3 regions of the Microbulbifer mixtoriginis genome follow, and region 2 is predicted to be linked to each of the others. Evidence: predicted binding sites of a transcription regulator. Region 2 holds the regulator's gene; each other region holds the start of a gene.
What was found. The regulator LexA, encoded in region 2, represses DNA repair genes until DNA is damaged. The targets are predictions, from matches to a motif close to ACTGTNTNTANANACAGT.

Region 1 (4,230 bases), 2.0 Mb from region 2:
AGTGACTGCGGGCTGGGTTGCCCTCCGAGCATGCGTGCGATCTCTTCGCGGCGCTCGCCGTTTTTCAATTCACGCAAAGCCACAAACGCCTGCTCACCATCACTGTGCTTCTCCACCAGATATTGGCGGTGGGCTCGCGCAGCCACCTGAGCCAGGTGGGTGACACAGATCACCTGGCCGCTACAGCCATTGCGGGTCTCTCCCAGCTGGCGCAGCAGTCGGCCTACCACGTCTCCAGTGGCGCCACCAATGCCGACGTCCACTTCATCAAAGACCAGGGTGGGGGTGCGTGAAGTTTGTGCCGTGACCACTTGAACGGCGAGGCTTACCCGAGAAAGCTCACCGCCGGAGGCGATCTTGCCCAGTGGGCGCGGTGGCTGGCCGGGGTTGGTGGAAATTAAAATTTCCACTTCCTCCAGGCCGTGGCTGCAAGGCTTGTCGAGAGCTTGTAAGGCAAGTTCGACCTTGGCGTGCGGCATGGCCAAATCCACCAGTTGCCGATTGACCGATTCGGCGAGTGTGATCGCTGCCTCACGCCGTAGCTCGCTTAATTTTGCTGCGACTGCCCGAAACTCTTTTTCCAGTTTGCTGCAGGTTTCGGCGAGGCGCTCCAAGGTATCTTCCGTGCCGATATCTTCCAGTTCCTCTTGCAGCTGTCGCTGCAGGGCCGGTAGCTCACTGGGTTGTACACGGTGTCTGCGCGCCGCCTGGTAAATTGCACTGAGGCGCTCCTCAACTTCACTGAGCCGCTCAGGGTCCATCTCGAAGCGATCGATATGTCGCGACAAAGTACCGGCCGCTTCGTCGATCTGGATTCGCGCACTATCGAGCATCTGCGCTACCTCGACCAGGGCCGGCGCCTGTTCAGGCATGGCGGAAAGCAGTTGTAGGGCTCGGTGCAGTTGTTCGGCGATATCGCCCTCACCGCCGGACAGCAGCGCGGCCAGCTGATAGCTGCCGTTAAGAATATCGCCGGCATTGGCCAGCTGACGCTGCTCGCTCTCCAGTGCCTCTATCTCACCTTCGCTCAAATCCAGTTGTTCCAGCTCGCGCAGCTGGTACTGTAGTAGGTTGCGGCGCGCCTCGGCCTCCTCAACGCTGTCGGCCAGATTGCGGTAGCGGCGGTATTGGTCCTGCCAGGTCTTATAGCGGCTGCGGGTTTCGGCAGCCAGCTCCTGGGCTTGGGCGAACTCATCGAGCAGGCGGCGGTGAGTTTCCTTCTTCAGCAGGGACTGGTGCTCGTGCTGGCTGTGGATATCAATCAGTTGCTCACCCAGGGCGCGCTGCTGCAGCAGCGTCACCGGCTGGCCGTTGATATAGGCCCGTGAGCGGCCATCGGCGCCGATGGTGCGGCGCAGTATCACTTCCTGCCCGCTATCTAGCTCCTGGGATTTAAGCCAATCGCTGGCGTTGGGGTAGCCGGAGATATCGAAGGTAGCACTGATATCGGCGCGGTTGGCTCCAGCGCGTACCAGTTCGGCACTGCCGCGACCACCCAGGGCGAGTCCGAGTGCATCTAGGGTGATGGATTTGCCCGCGCCGGTCTCGCCGGTGAGGGTGCTGGTACCTGGGCCGAACTCCAACTCCAGTTGGTCCACCAGGGTGAATTGGCTGATAGACAGGTGCAGCAACATATAGAGATCGCTTCTGTGTCCTTTCTTATGGGCGGGTCTGAATACCCAATCAGTGGTTATTTATACAGTATTCCTTTCTGGTTAGCTATAGCGTCAAGCGCAGATTTTCCAGCTATTGCGCGCTAGCGCAAAAAACCACTTGAACTGTGCGGGGATGGCCCCATATAGCCCCCAGAGCCCGCAGGACGGGCCCAACTCATTACTGACAGAGTCGACGCGACGGAGAAAGCAGTGGCCAGAGAGCGCAGCGAAGAAGATCAGATTACAGAGGGGGTGCAGCCGGAAGCACTGGCTGATGAGCACCTGACAGCGACAGACGAGGCGGCTTCCGCGGAGATTGAAGATCCCACCGCGACCGAGCGCGAGCAGGCTGAGCAAGCATTGCACGAAGAAGCCGAGAGCGCCGATGCGCTGCACGATGAAATTATCAAGCTGCAAGAGCAGTTAGTGGTGCAGAAAGACCTCGCTCTGCGCGCCCAGGCTGAGGAACAGAATGCCCGTCGTCGCGCCCAGCAGGATGTGGATCGCGCACGCAAATTTGCAGTGGAAAAACTGCTGCAGGATTTGTTGCCGGTTGTGGACAACCTGGAGCGCGCCCTCGCCACCATTGATAGCGCTGATGAAAGCAATAAAGCATTGGTGGAAGGTATCGAGCTTACTCACAAATCTTTCGTCGACACCCTGACGAAAAATTCTGTGGAAGTTGTCGATCCAGCGGGAGAGCCCTTCGACCCAGAGTTGCACCAGGCCATGACCCAGGTGCCGAATGGGGAGGTGGAGCCGAACACGGTTCTAGAGGTATTTCAAAAAGGCTATCGCCTCAATGGTCGCCTGGTTCGCCCGGCCATGGTTGTGGTTAGTAAGGCCCCGTAACGGCAAATGCGTGAAACGGCCTTGAATTTCGCTGGCCGGCACCAATATAGCTGACATCAAGAATTATTCGCGCGCTGCATACAGAACAGAGCTGGCAGCGCGTAACAAATGAGGATTTTACAGATGGGAAAAATTATCGGCATCGACCTGGGTACCACCAACAGCTGTGTGGCGGTACTGGATGGTGACAAAGCGCGTGTAATCGAGAACGCCGAAGGCGATCGTACTACACCTTCTATTGTTGCCTTCACTGACGACAACGAAATCCTGGTAGGTCAGTCTGCCAAGCGTCAGGCGGTGACCAATCCCCAGAATACTCTGTTTGCGGTTAAGCGTTTGATCGGCCGTAAATTCAAAGACGACGTTGTACAGAAAGATATCAAGATGGTGCCTTACACCATCACTGAAGCCGACAACGGCGACGCATGGGTAGAAGTGAAAGGCGATAAAAAAGCTCCGCCGCAGATCTCTGCCGAAGTTCTGAAGAAAATGAAAAAGACAGCAGAAGACTTCCTCGGCGAGAAAGTTGACGCTGCAGTAATTACTGTACCGGCTTACTTTAACGACTCCCAGCGCCAGGCCACCAAAGACGCCGGCCGTATCGCGGGCCTGGACGTTAAACGTATTATCAACGAGCCAACTGCTGCTGCTCTGGCCTACGGCCTGGACAAGCAGGGCGGTGACCGCACTGTAGCGGTATACGACCTGGGTGGTGGTACCTTCGATATCTCCATTATCGAAATTGCCGACGTAGATGGTGAGAAGCAGTTCGAAGTACTGTCCACCAACGGTGACACTTTCCTCGGCGGTGAAGATTTCGACCTGCGCCTGATCGAATACCTCGCAGACGAGTTCAAGAAAGACCAAGGCATCGACCTGAAAGGCGATCCCCTGGCGATGCAGCGCCTGAAAGAAGCTGCAGAAAAAGCCAAGATCGAGCTGTCCTCCAGCCAGCAGACTGAAGTCAACCTGCCGTATATCACTGCAGATGCCACCGGTCCCAAGCACTTGGTGGTTAAGCTGACCCGCGCCAAGCTGGAAAGCCTGGTAGAAGATCTGGTTACTCGCTCCCTGGAGCCGGTAAAAATCGCTCTGCAAGATGCCGACCTGTCCGCCTCCGGCGTCGACGAAGTAATTCTGGTTGGTGGTCAGACCCGCATGCCGCTGGTACAGCAGAAAGTTACCGAGTTCTTCGGTAAAGAGCCGCGCAAAGACGTTAACCCAGACGAAGCCGTTGCCATGGGTGCCGCTATCCAGGGCGCCGTACTGTCCGGAGATGTTAAAGACGTACTGCTGCTGGACGTAACTCCGCTGACCCTGGGTATCGAAACCATGGGTGGCGTTGCGACTCCGCTGATCGACAAAAACACCACTATCCCCACCAAGAAGTCCCAGGTGTTCTCCACTGCGGAAGATAACCAGACTGCGGTAACCATTCACGTGGTACAGGGTGAGCGCAAGCAGGCTTCCCAGAACAAATCCCTGGGTCGTTTTGACCTGGCCGATATCCCGCCGTCCCCCCGCGGTGTGCCGCAGATCGAAGTGACTTTCGATATCGATGCCAACGGTATCCTGCACGTACACGCGAAAGACAAGGCGACTGGTAAAGAGCAGTCCATCGTGATCAAGGCTTCCTCCGGTCTGTCCGAGGACGAGATCGATAAGATGGTTCAAGACGCAGAGGCGAATGCCGAAGCGGATAAGCAGTTCGAGGAGCTGGTGC
Region 2 (4,230 bases):
TATCACCGTAACGAGACACTATAAAGCGGCGTAAGTGCCCCTGAAACTGCGTATAAGCCAGTCCCAGCAGGCGCATAAAGCGCTGAGCATCCAGCCCAAGTTGGCTCAGACTGCCCAACCCAACTCGGTATAGGCTCTCCAACAACCCTTCAACCTTAAGTGGTTGGCCAGAAGCTATGCGTCGATCCAACTCTGCTTCCAGCGCATCGGTAAATGGTGTTAGGAAACGCTCAAAGACCGCCTGGATCAACTCTTTCTTAGAACCAAAGTGGTAGTTGACCGCCGCCAGATTGACTCCGGCAGTACTCGTAATAGTCCTGAGGGATGTCTCGGTAAAGCCGCGCTCGGCAAAGAGCGCTTCGGCAGCATCCAAGATGCGGTTAACGGTATCCATCTGGCTCATAGATATCAAACCACCATTTAAAACAGCTGTTTAATTTCGGCCAGAGTAACACACTCCCAGCTCGCTGGCGGCTTATTGCACATACAGAAAGAACGGTTGTAGGGGGAAGTCCAACCTGGCGAATCCCCATAGGCAAAATTGGTTTGGTAAATTGGCAGGATAAGATGTAATTACCGAAGCGACTGACCACTACCTCTTCCCATAGGCCTTAGTGCATTCCACTGCGTGGGAAGAAAGATAGGGGCGCTAACTACTATTTAGGGACGAGGCACAGCCGTAGGCTCTGTATTTGGCCTCTACTTCCTGTATTCCTGTTTTTTCTGCCTCCCCTACTCCTCGCCCTATCCGATTGTTAATTAATAAAGAAAGTAACCTAGACATCTCGAAAACTTTTTAATCCCTGGCTCGCATATATTTCATAATCAAATCTGCAGCCTCTTCTACTGCATCCACCACATGAAACAGGTCTAGATCAGCAGAGTCGATACAATTCCGTTCCAATACCGTATCTACCAGCCAATCGTACAGCCCTCCCCAATAACGCTTGCCCACCAAAACTATTGGGAATCGCCGTACTTTTTGAGTTTGTACTAATGTCAGCGCCTCAAATAATTCGTCCAGCGTGCCGTAGCCCCCGGGTAAACCCACAAAGCCCACGGCATGCTTCACAAACATAAATTTACGCACAAAGAAATAGCGAAAATTCAAACTGATATCTTGGTAAGGATTGGCTGCCTGCTCAAAAGGCAGCTCGATATTTAATCCGATTGAAGTACCAGGCTGCTCAAAAGCCCCACGATTACACGCCTCCATCAGACCCGGCCCGCCACCGGTCATCACAGGTATCCCCTCTGCTGCTAAAAGCTCCCCAAGCTTCACCCCTTGCTGATATTCCTGGCTATCTTCAGTGAAACGCGCACCGCCAAAAACTGTTACCGCCCCGTTAAGCGCAACCAAACGCTCAATTCCATCAACCAACTCAGATTGAATGCGCAGAACTCTCCAGGCTTCAGCCATTTTCGCATCAAGCATTATTGTTCTCCCTTGCTGTCAGTTCTTTCAACTTTTCTTTTCATTCCTTGTTTTCTTAAACAATGTAGCAGCTGGACTGCAGGCAGGTGCTCAGTTTGCGAGATCCTTAAATCTGTATATAATCCCAGCAACTGTATAAAAATACAGAAACGCTAGGTAAATCTATGACCAATCTCACAGCACGCCAGACTCAAGTATTAGAGCTGATAAAAGCCTACCTGGACGACACAGGTTACCCTCCCACCCGCGCAGAAATCGCCCAAGAGCTGGGCTTTCGCTCGCCCAACGCTGCAGAGGAACACCTCAAAGCACTGGCACGAAAAGGAGCCATTGAGATGGTTGCCGGTGCCTCCCGAGGTATTCGAATTCCCGACCACCAATCGGGACTTCCCATCGTGGGGCGTGTCGCCGCAGGCAACCCTATTCTGGCAGCCGAGCATATTGAGGATTATTGCGACCTGCCCGCCAGTTTCTTCCACCCACCGGCAGATTATTTATTGCGGGTACACGGCATGAGTATGCGAAATGCCGGCATTCTCGACGGGGACCTTCTGGCAGTACAGAAGACCGAACAAATCAGAAACGGGCAGATTGTGGTTGCGCGGATTGATGATGAAGTAACCGTTAAGCGCTTCCGCCGTAAAGGTAATCAGGCAACGGTACAACTCCTGCCTGAAAACGAAGACTTTGATACCATCCAAGTAGATATGCGGGATAAGAACTTTGTAATCGAAGGATTAGCGGTGGGCGTTATTCGCCAAACTCCGTGAGACTAAAAGATTTACCGCCAATCAAATACAACAACAGCGGCTTCTAGCCGCTGTTGTTTCACTTAATTTTTCGCCTTTACCATAGATTAGTGAATCGTATGGTTAACCGGCATCGACTCTTCCTCTTCAAAGTAACCTGGCTCCAGGTCATCGAGATTTTGCACGGCTTCTATACCCGCCTCTAACATGGCCCGGGCTACCGCTACCTTGTGCTTTCGCAAAAATTGGAGACTCTCGGCTGAGAAACGAATACTCACCAGAGGGTCCTCCTCATGGCCGGCACGGCGCAGAGCCACATCGCCATTGGCCAACTCGATAATCTCAAAAGTTTCGGAGGACATTTGCTTTCCCTTCACTGCACATCAGTTTGCGCCCAGTGTACCACAGGCAATTTAGAAGTTTCAGTGGGCGCAAAAAGATGAATAGAAAGGTAGCGGAGCCCTCTTAGCACTCCTCGAGATTGGCACGCTGTCTAAGTATCAGCTCACTGAGAGCTTTGTGCCATTTAAGCAGCACCTCGAAAGAAAGCTCAATTGGTACTGGTCCGGCGATATTGTGGGTCGGAATAAGGTTGCCAGCTTGCCCCTTTTCCTCCGCTAATGTAGGCAGCCTTAAGAGCTGGTTCCACGCGCGTAATAATTCGCTAAGCCAACTCCCTGGCTCTGAGAGCAATAACTGCAGTTCACTTACTTCAAGGCTCGCTCTCCCCTGGCTGTGTAGGCTATCAAAAATAACCTGTACAGACTCCGGCTCAAAACCCAATTGCAGCTGGTGTGACAGTTCAGCCAGGAAAGCCTGATAGGCTTTCCACAGCTGCAACAAAGCACCTTCTTCCAGGGCCATTCGCTGAATAGTAGAGTCATAACTACTTGTGGCCAGCAGCTGACTCTTACGCAATGCCGAAGTGACTAGGCCGGTATAGGGGTTACTCATTTACTTTTTTGCCGCCGCTTTCTTAGCTGCCGGCTTTTTCTTGGCCGCCGCTTCGACTTTCCAGGAGCCATCCCGGTAAAAAGCCTTCCAACCCGTGGCCTTTCCATCCTCCTCAGACTGAACATACTGCTCTTGGGTCTTACGGCTGAAGCGAACTACCGTATCGCGCCCCTGATCATCCTGTGAGGGAGCCGAGAACAAGAAACTGTACTTAGGGTCAATCTCACTTTGGTGAGGCAGTAGCTCTTTTATCAGCGGGGCACGGGTCTCACGGTTTTTCGGAAACTGGCTGGCGGCCAGGAATAATCCGGAGGCACCATCGCGGAGAATGTAATGATCCTCAACCTTCAGGCAAGCCAACTCCGGCATAGGAACCGGATCCATTTTGGGTGGCGCCGGCTGGCCATTTTTCAACAGCTTGCGGGTGTTCTTACAGGCTTCGTTAGTACAGCCAAAGTATTTACCAAAACGGCCTGACTTCAGCTGCATGTCGCTACCGCACTTGTCACACTCAATAATCGGACCGTCGTAGCCCTTGATTTTGAACGTGCCCTGCTCTACCTCGTAACCATTACAGTCTGGGTTATTTCCGCAGATATGTAGCTTTCTCTGCTCATCAAGCAGATAACTATCCATCGCCGTGCCGCACTTAGGACAGCGGCGTTTCTCCCGCAGCTGGCGGGTTTCGGCATCTTCATCCTTATCCGCGTCCACGGCCTCATCGCCTGAGACCAGATTCATCGTGTTGGTGCAACGCTCCTTAGGAGGAAGCGCGTAACCGGAGCAACCAAGGAATACACCGGTAGAACCTGTGCGGATCTGCATATGGCGACCGCACTTACTGCACTCGATATCAGTATCTGTCGGCGTGTTGCGCCGCATACCCGCATCACTGGACTGAGCTTTTTCCAACCGAGAAGAGAAATCCTGATAAAACTCGTCGAGTAACTGCTTCCAACCTTTATCGCCATCGGCAACCGCATCCAGAGATTCCTCCAGGCTTGCGGTAAAACCGTAGTCCATCAGATTTTTAAAACTTTCGCTGAGGCGGTCGGTGACAATATCACCCATTTTTTCCGCATAAAAACGGCG
Region 3 (4,230 bases), 2.1 Mb from region 2:
TATGCCCTTCCCTTTACCTACGATTTAACTCCCTGGCTGTGGATTAAAGAACTTTACGTAGTTGGCAACAAAGAATATCGCCGTAAAGGGGTAGGAAGGGCATTGATGGGATATTTAATAAAAGAGGCCTATGAGCGGGGTAGTGCCAAAATAAAGTGGGAAGTTCTTTCTACTAATGTAGATGCACAAGCTTTTTATCAACAACTAGGTGGAGCTCCGGAACAGAAGTGGCAAATATGGTCCCTGAGTACTTAGCCAATATGGCCGGGCCGAAATACCCTCTTTTCAATAGATGAACACAAAACTGACTCTTCAACGCGGGGTAAAGCGCCTGGTGATTGGTATATCCGAGTCGATGGGTTTGCGTGCCTGGGCGATTACCAGACTGGAGAACAGGGCCACTACTGCACACCCAAACATGGACGCGGCAATAGGAACCAGGGTGCCTGTGTGCAGGCTGCTTACCAATCCGCCCAGCACGCCGCCGGTGATAAAAATTGTGGCGCCATACAGGGCGTTAGCGCTGCCGCTGATTTTGGGAAAAAACTCCAGATAACAGGCGGCGGCATTGGGCCCGGTAATACCGATACAGCTCATTACCAATACCAGCGGTACCATCCACAGAGTCAGTTCTTTAATACCGGTCAAAGTGCCGAGTAATAGCAAACCACAGCCGAGCATCTGCAGAGTGACGCCAGCCAATAAAATATTGCGCGGCTGGAACAGGTTGAGCAGGCGGATATTGACCTGCACCATACAGATCAGCCCCAGAATACAGGCGCCAAAGAACAGCGGGAAGCGGCTCGGACTGACACTGAAGTAGTCCATAAAGACAAAGGGTGCGGTGGTGATATAGATAAACATCGAACCACTGACACAGGCCTGGGCGCCGAGAAAACCGAGGGCGCGGCGGTTGCGTAGCACTTGTCCATAAGTGGAAATCAGTGAAGCTAATGGCATCAACTGGCGCCGCGCGCGGGTAAAACGCGATACAGTTTCTGGTAACAGTAAGCGCACTAATAGCAGCATGGCAGCGGCGTACAGTAGCAGGAATACAAAAATACTCTGCCAGCCACCCACTGCTAGCAGTAGAGAGCCGATTACTGGAGCGATCAGGGGGGCGATCAGCATGATGGTACTGATCATAGAAATAATTTTGGCGGCTTCACGCCCACTGTGCAGATCGCGCACTATGGCGGCGCAAATCACTGTAGCAAAACCGCCCCCCACGGCCTGGAAAAAGCGCAGGATAATCAGTTGATCGACATGGTCGGCAAACAGGATCAGCAGTGAACTGACGATATAAATGCACAGGCCGATAGTGCCGACCAGTCGCCTGCCCCAACGATCGGAGAGGGGGCCGCCGAAGAGCTGGCCTAGGGCAAAACCCAGTAAAAAGCTGGAGACCGAATACTGCACCCGCTCCACTTCGGTATCGAGCGCACCGGCCATGGCCGGGATAGCCGGCAAGTAACTGTCGATGGAAAATGGCGTCAGGGAGACCAGCGCCGCTAGCCATACCACCAACCAGCGCGGTGCTTTTTGCTCAGCGGATAATGCGGTGGATGTCATGGAATTGCTCTGGAACGGCTAGGGGCACTTGTTGGCAGTGGCAGTAGATTGCCGGATACAGCAGGCATGGTAGAGGGGCTGCGACACATTATCCAGTGCCGCATTCTTGCAAATTTCCCTCAGTGTTTGTCTTCCCGCAATGTGTACAGGCCCTGCTTCAGCTTTAGTAGGTGCTCTTGCAACTGGGGGCCTTTGCGCTGGGCAACGCCGATGGCGAGCACATCGATCACCACCAGGTGGGCGATGCGTGAGGACAGTGGTGTATAGATCTCAATATCTTCTTCCACATCCACTTCTAGCGGGATACTGGCCTGCTGTGCCACCGGCGAACCGCTGGGTGCCAGGCCAACCACCAGAGCGCCCTGCTCCTTTGCCATGCTCATCGAGCGCAGTAGTGCCTTGGTGCGGCCACTCTGGGAGATAGCCACGACTACATCGCCCGGCTGCATAGACATGGCTGACATATTCTGGATGTGGTGGTCCGAGTGGGCGGCGGTGGCCAATTGCAGGCGGAAGAACTTGTGCTGGGCATCGGCGGCAACAGCACCAGAGGCGCCAAAGCCAAAGAATTCCACCCGCTTGGAAGCGGCCATCGCAGTGACAGCGGCCTCAAGGGCGCGGTCGTCAATTCTATCGCGCACTTTTAGCAGAGTATCTACTGTTGAGTCGAACACCTTGCGTTTGTACTCGGCAATGGTGTCGGTCTCGGTCACCGCGATTTGGCCGAAGCTGGGGCTAGAAGCCAGCTGTTGCGCCAGGTTCAACTTGAACTCCTGGAAGCCGGAACAGCCCACGGCGCGACAAAAGCGCACCACGGTCGGCTCGCTCACCTGGGCCTCGGTGGCCAGGTCGACGATGCGCATATGAATAATTTCATCGGGATTGGCGAGAATATACTCCGCCACCTTGCGCTCAGATTTGCGCATGGATGACAGTTGCTCACTGATTCGTTGCGTTACTTCCGCCGGTTTCACAGGACTTCCTTCTCTATGCCAGTTGGCGCAGTTTAGCCGCTGCGCCCCCGGCTGGCGAGGGGCTTTGCATTGTCAGCCGGGGTAAAATCCTGTTTATTTACACAGGTCTTATGCAGCAGCTCTGGTACAATCTTCGCCCATGGACGTATCTCAGATTTTAGACCCCCTCAACGACGCCCAGCGCGAAGCGGTAGCTGCCGCGCCCGGCAATCAATTGGTTCTGGCCGGTGCCGGCTCGGGCAAGACCCGGGTGCTGGTGCACCGCATCGCCTGGCTGATGCAGGTGGAGGGCGCCTCGCCCTACTCCATTATGGCGGTGACCTTTACCAACAAGGCGGCCCGCGAGATGCGCGCCCGTATCGAAGAGTTGCTGGGGGTGAATACCTTTGGCATGTGGGTGGGCACTTTCCACGGCCTGGCTCATCGCTTGCTCAAAGCCCACTGGCAAGAAGCCAAGTTGCCGCAGAACTTCCAGATTCTGGATTCCGACGACCAGCTGCGCCTGATCAAGCGGGTACAGGCAGATCTGGGGCTGGACGATAAAAAGTGGCCGCCGCGGGAAACCCAGTGGTGGATTGGCGCGCAGAAAGATGAAGGCCTGCGCCCGCAATATATCAATGCCGGCGCCGATCCCTGGTTGCAGACCATGGTGCGCATCTACTTCGCCTATGAAGAGGCCTGTCAGCGCGGTGGGCTGGTAGATTTTGGCGAGTTGCTGCTGCGCGCCCACGAACTTTGGCTGAATAACGACAGTATTCTGGCCCACTACCGCCGGCGTTTCCCCCATATCCTGGTGGATGAGTTCCAGGATACCAACACGATTCAATACGCCTGGTTGCGCCTGCTCGCTGGGGAGCAGTGCCATATCACCGCTGTGGGTGACGATGACCAGTCCATTTACGGTTGGCGCGGCGCCAAGATCGAGAATATCCAGCACTTTTCTACAGATCTGCGTGAAGTGCAGACGGTGCGCCTGGAACAGAATTATCGCTCCACTTCCACTATTCTGAACGCCGCCAATGCGGTGATCGCTAATAACAGCGGTCGCCTAGGCAAGGAGTTGTGGACCAAGGGTGAAGAAGGCGAGCCTATTGCCGTCTACGCCGCCTACAACGAGCAGGATGAGTCGCGCTTCATCGTCGAGCGTATCAATGACTGGGTGCGCGATGGCAATCGTCGCGACAGCATTGCCATCCTCTACCGCTCCAACGCCCAATCCCGGGTGCTTGAAGAGGGGCTACTGCGCGATCAGGTGCCCTACCGTATCTACGGTGGCCAGCGCTTCTACGATCGCCTGGAAATTAAAAATGCTCTGTCCTACCTGCGCCTGATCAGCAATCGCAATGATGACACCGCCTTTGAACGGGTAGTGAATACCCCCACTCGTGGTATTGGTGCGCGCACGGTGGAGATGGTGCGCTCCTATGCCCGCGAGCAGGGCTGCTCCCTGTGGCAGGCGGCCAAGCTGATGTTGCAACAGCGGGTTCTGGCTGCGCGCGCCGGCAACGCCCTGCAGAGCTTTCTGGATCTGATCAACCAGCTGGCTGCAAATGCGGAAGAGAAAGAGCTGGATGCCATTGCTGAGGATGTGATCGAGACTAGCGGCCTGCTGGAATTCCACGGCAAAGAAAAAGGTGAGAAGGGCCAGACACGAGTGGAGAACTTGCAGGAATTGGTCACTGCT

Region 1: the regulator LexA is predicted to act here: its motif matches at 1,671-1,688, upstream of recN (DNA repair protein RecN).
Region 3: the regulator LexA is predicted to act here: its motif matches at 2,635-2,652, upstream of uvrD (DNA helicase II).

The regions. Positions count from the first base shown of each region.
Region 1 is NZ_CP174285.1:2,642,402-2,646,631, reverse strand. It holds gene recN (DNA repair protein RecN) at 1-1,634, opposite strand, end outside; gene grpE (nucleotide exchange factor GrpE) at 1,866-2,507, shown strand; gene dnaK (molecular chaperone DnaK) at 2,631-4,230, shown strand, end outside.
Region 2 is NZ_CP174285.1:674,271-678,500, reverse strand. It holds gene ACJJI0_RS02940 (TetR/AcrR family transcriptional regulator) at 1-403, opposite strand, end outside; gene ACJJI0_RS02935 (LOG family protein) at 797-1,435, opposite strand; gene lexA (transcriptional repressor LexA) at 1,600-2,205, shown strand; gene ACJJI0_RS02925 (hypothetical protein) at 2,292-2,546, opposite strand; gene ACJJI0_RS02920 (DUF6586 family protein) at 2,650-3,138, opposite strand; gene topA (type I DNA topoisomerase) at 3,139-4,230, opposite strand, start outside.
Region 3 is NZ_CP174285.1:3,486,755-3,490,984, reverse strand. It holds gene ACJJI0_RS15170 (GNAT family N-acetyltransferase) at 1-255, shown strand, start outside; gene ACJJI0_RS15165 (multidrug effflux MFS transporter) at 313-1,572, opposite strand; gene hexR (transcriptional regulator HexR) at 1,692-2,546, opposite strand; gene uvrD (DNA helicase II) at 2,686-4,230, shown strand, end outside.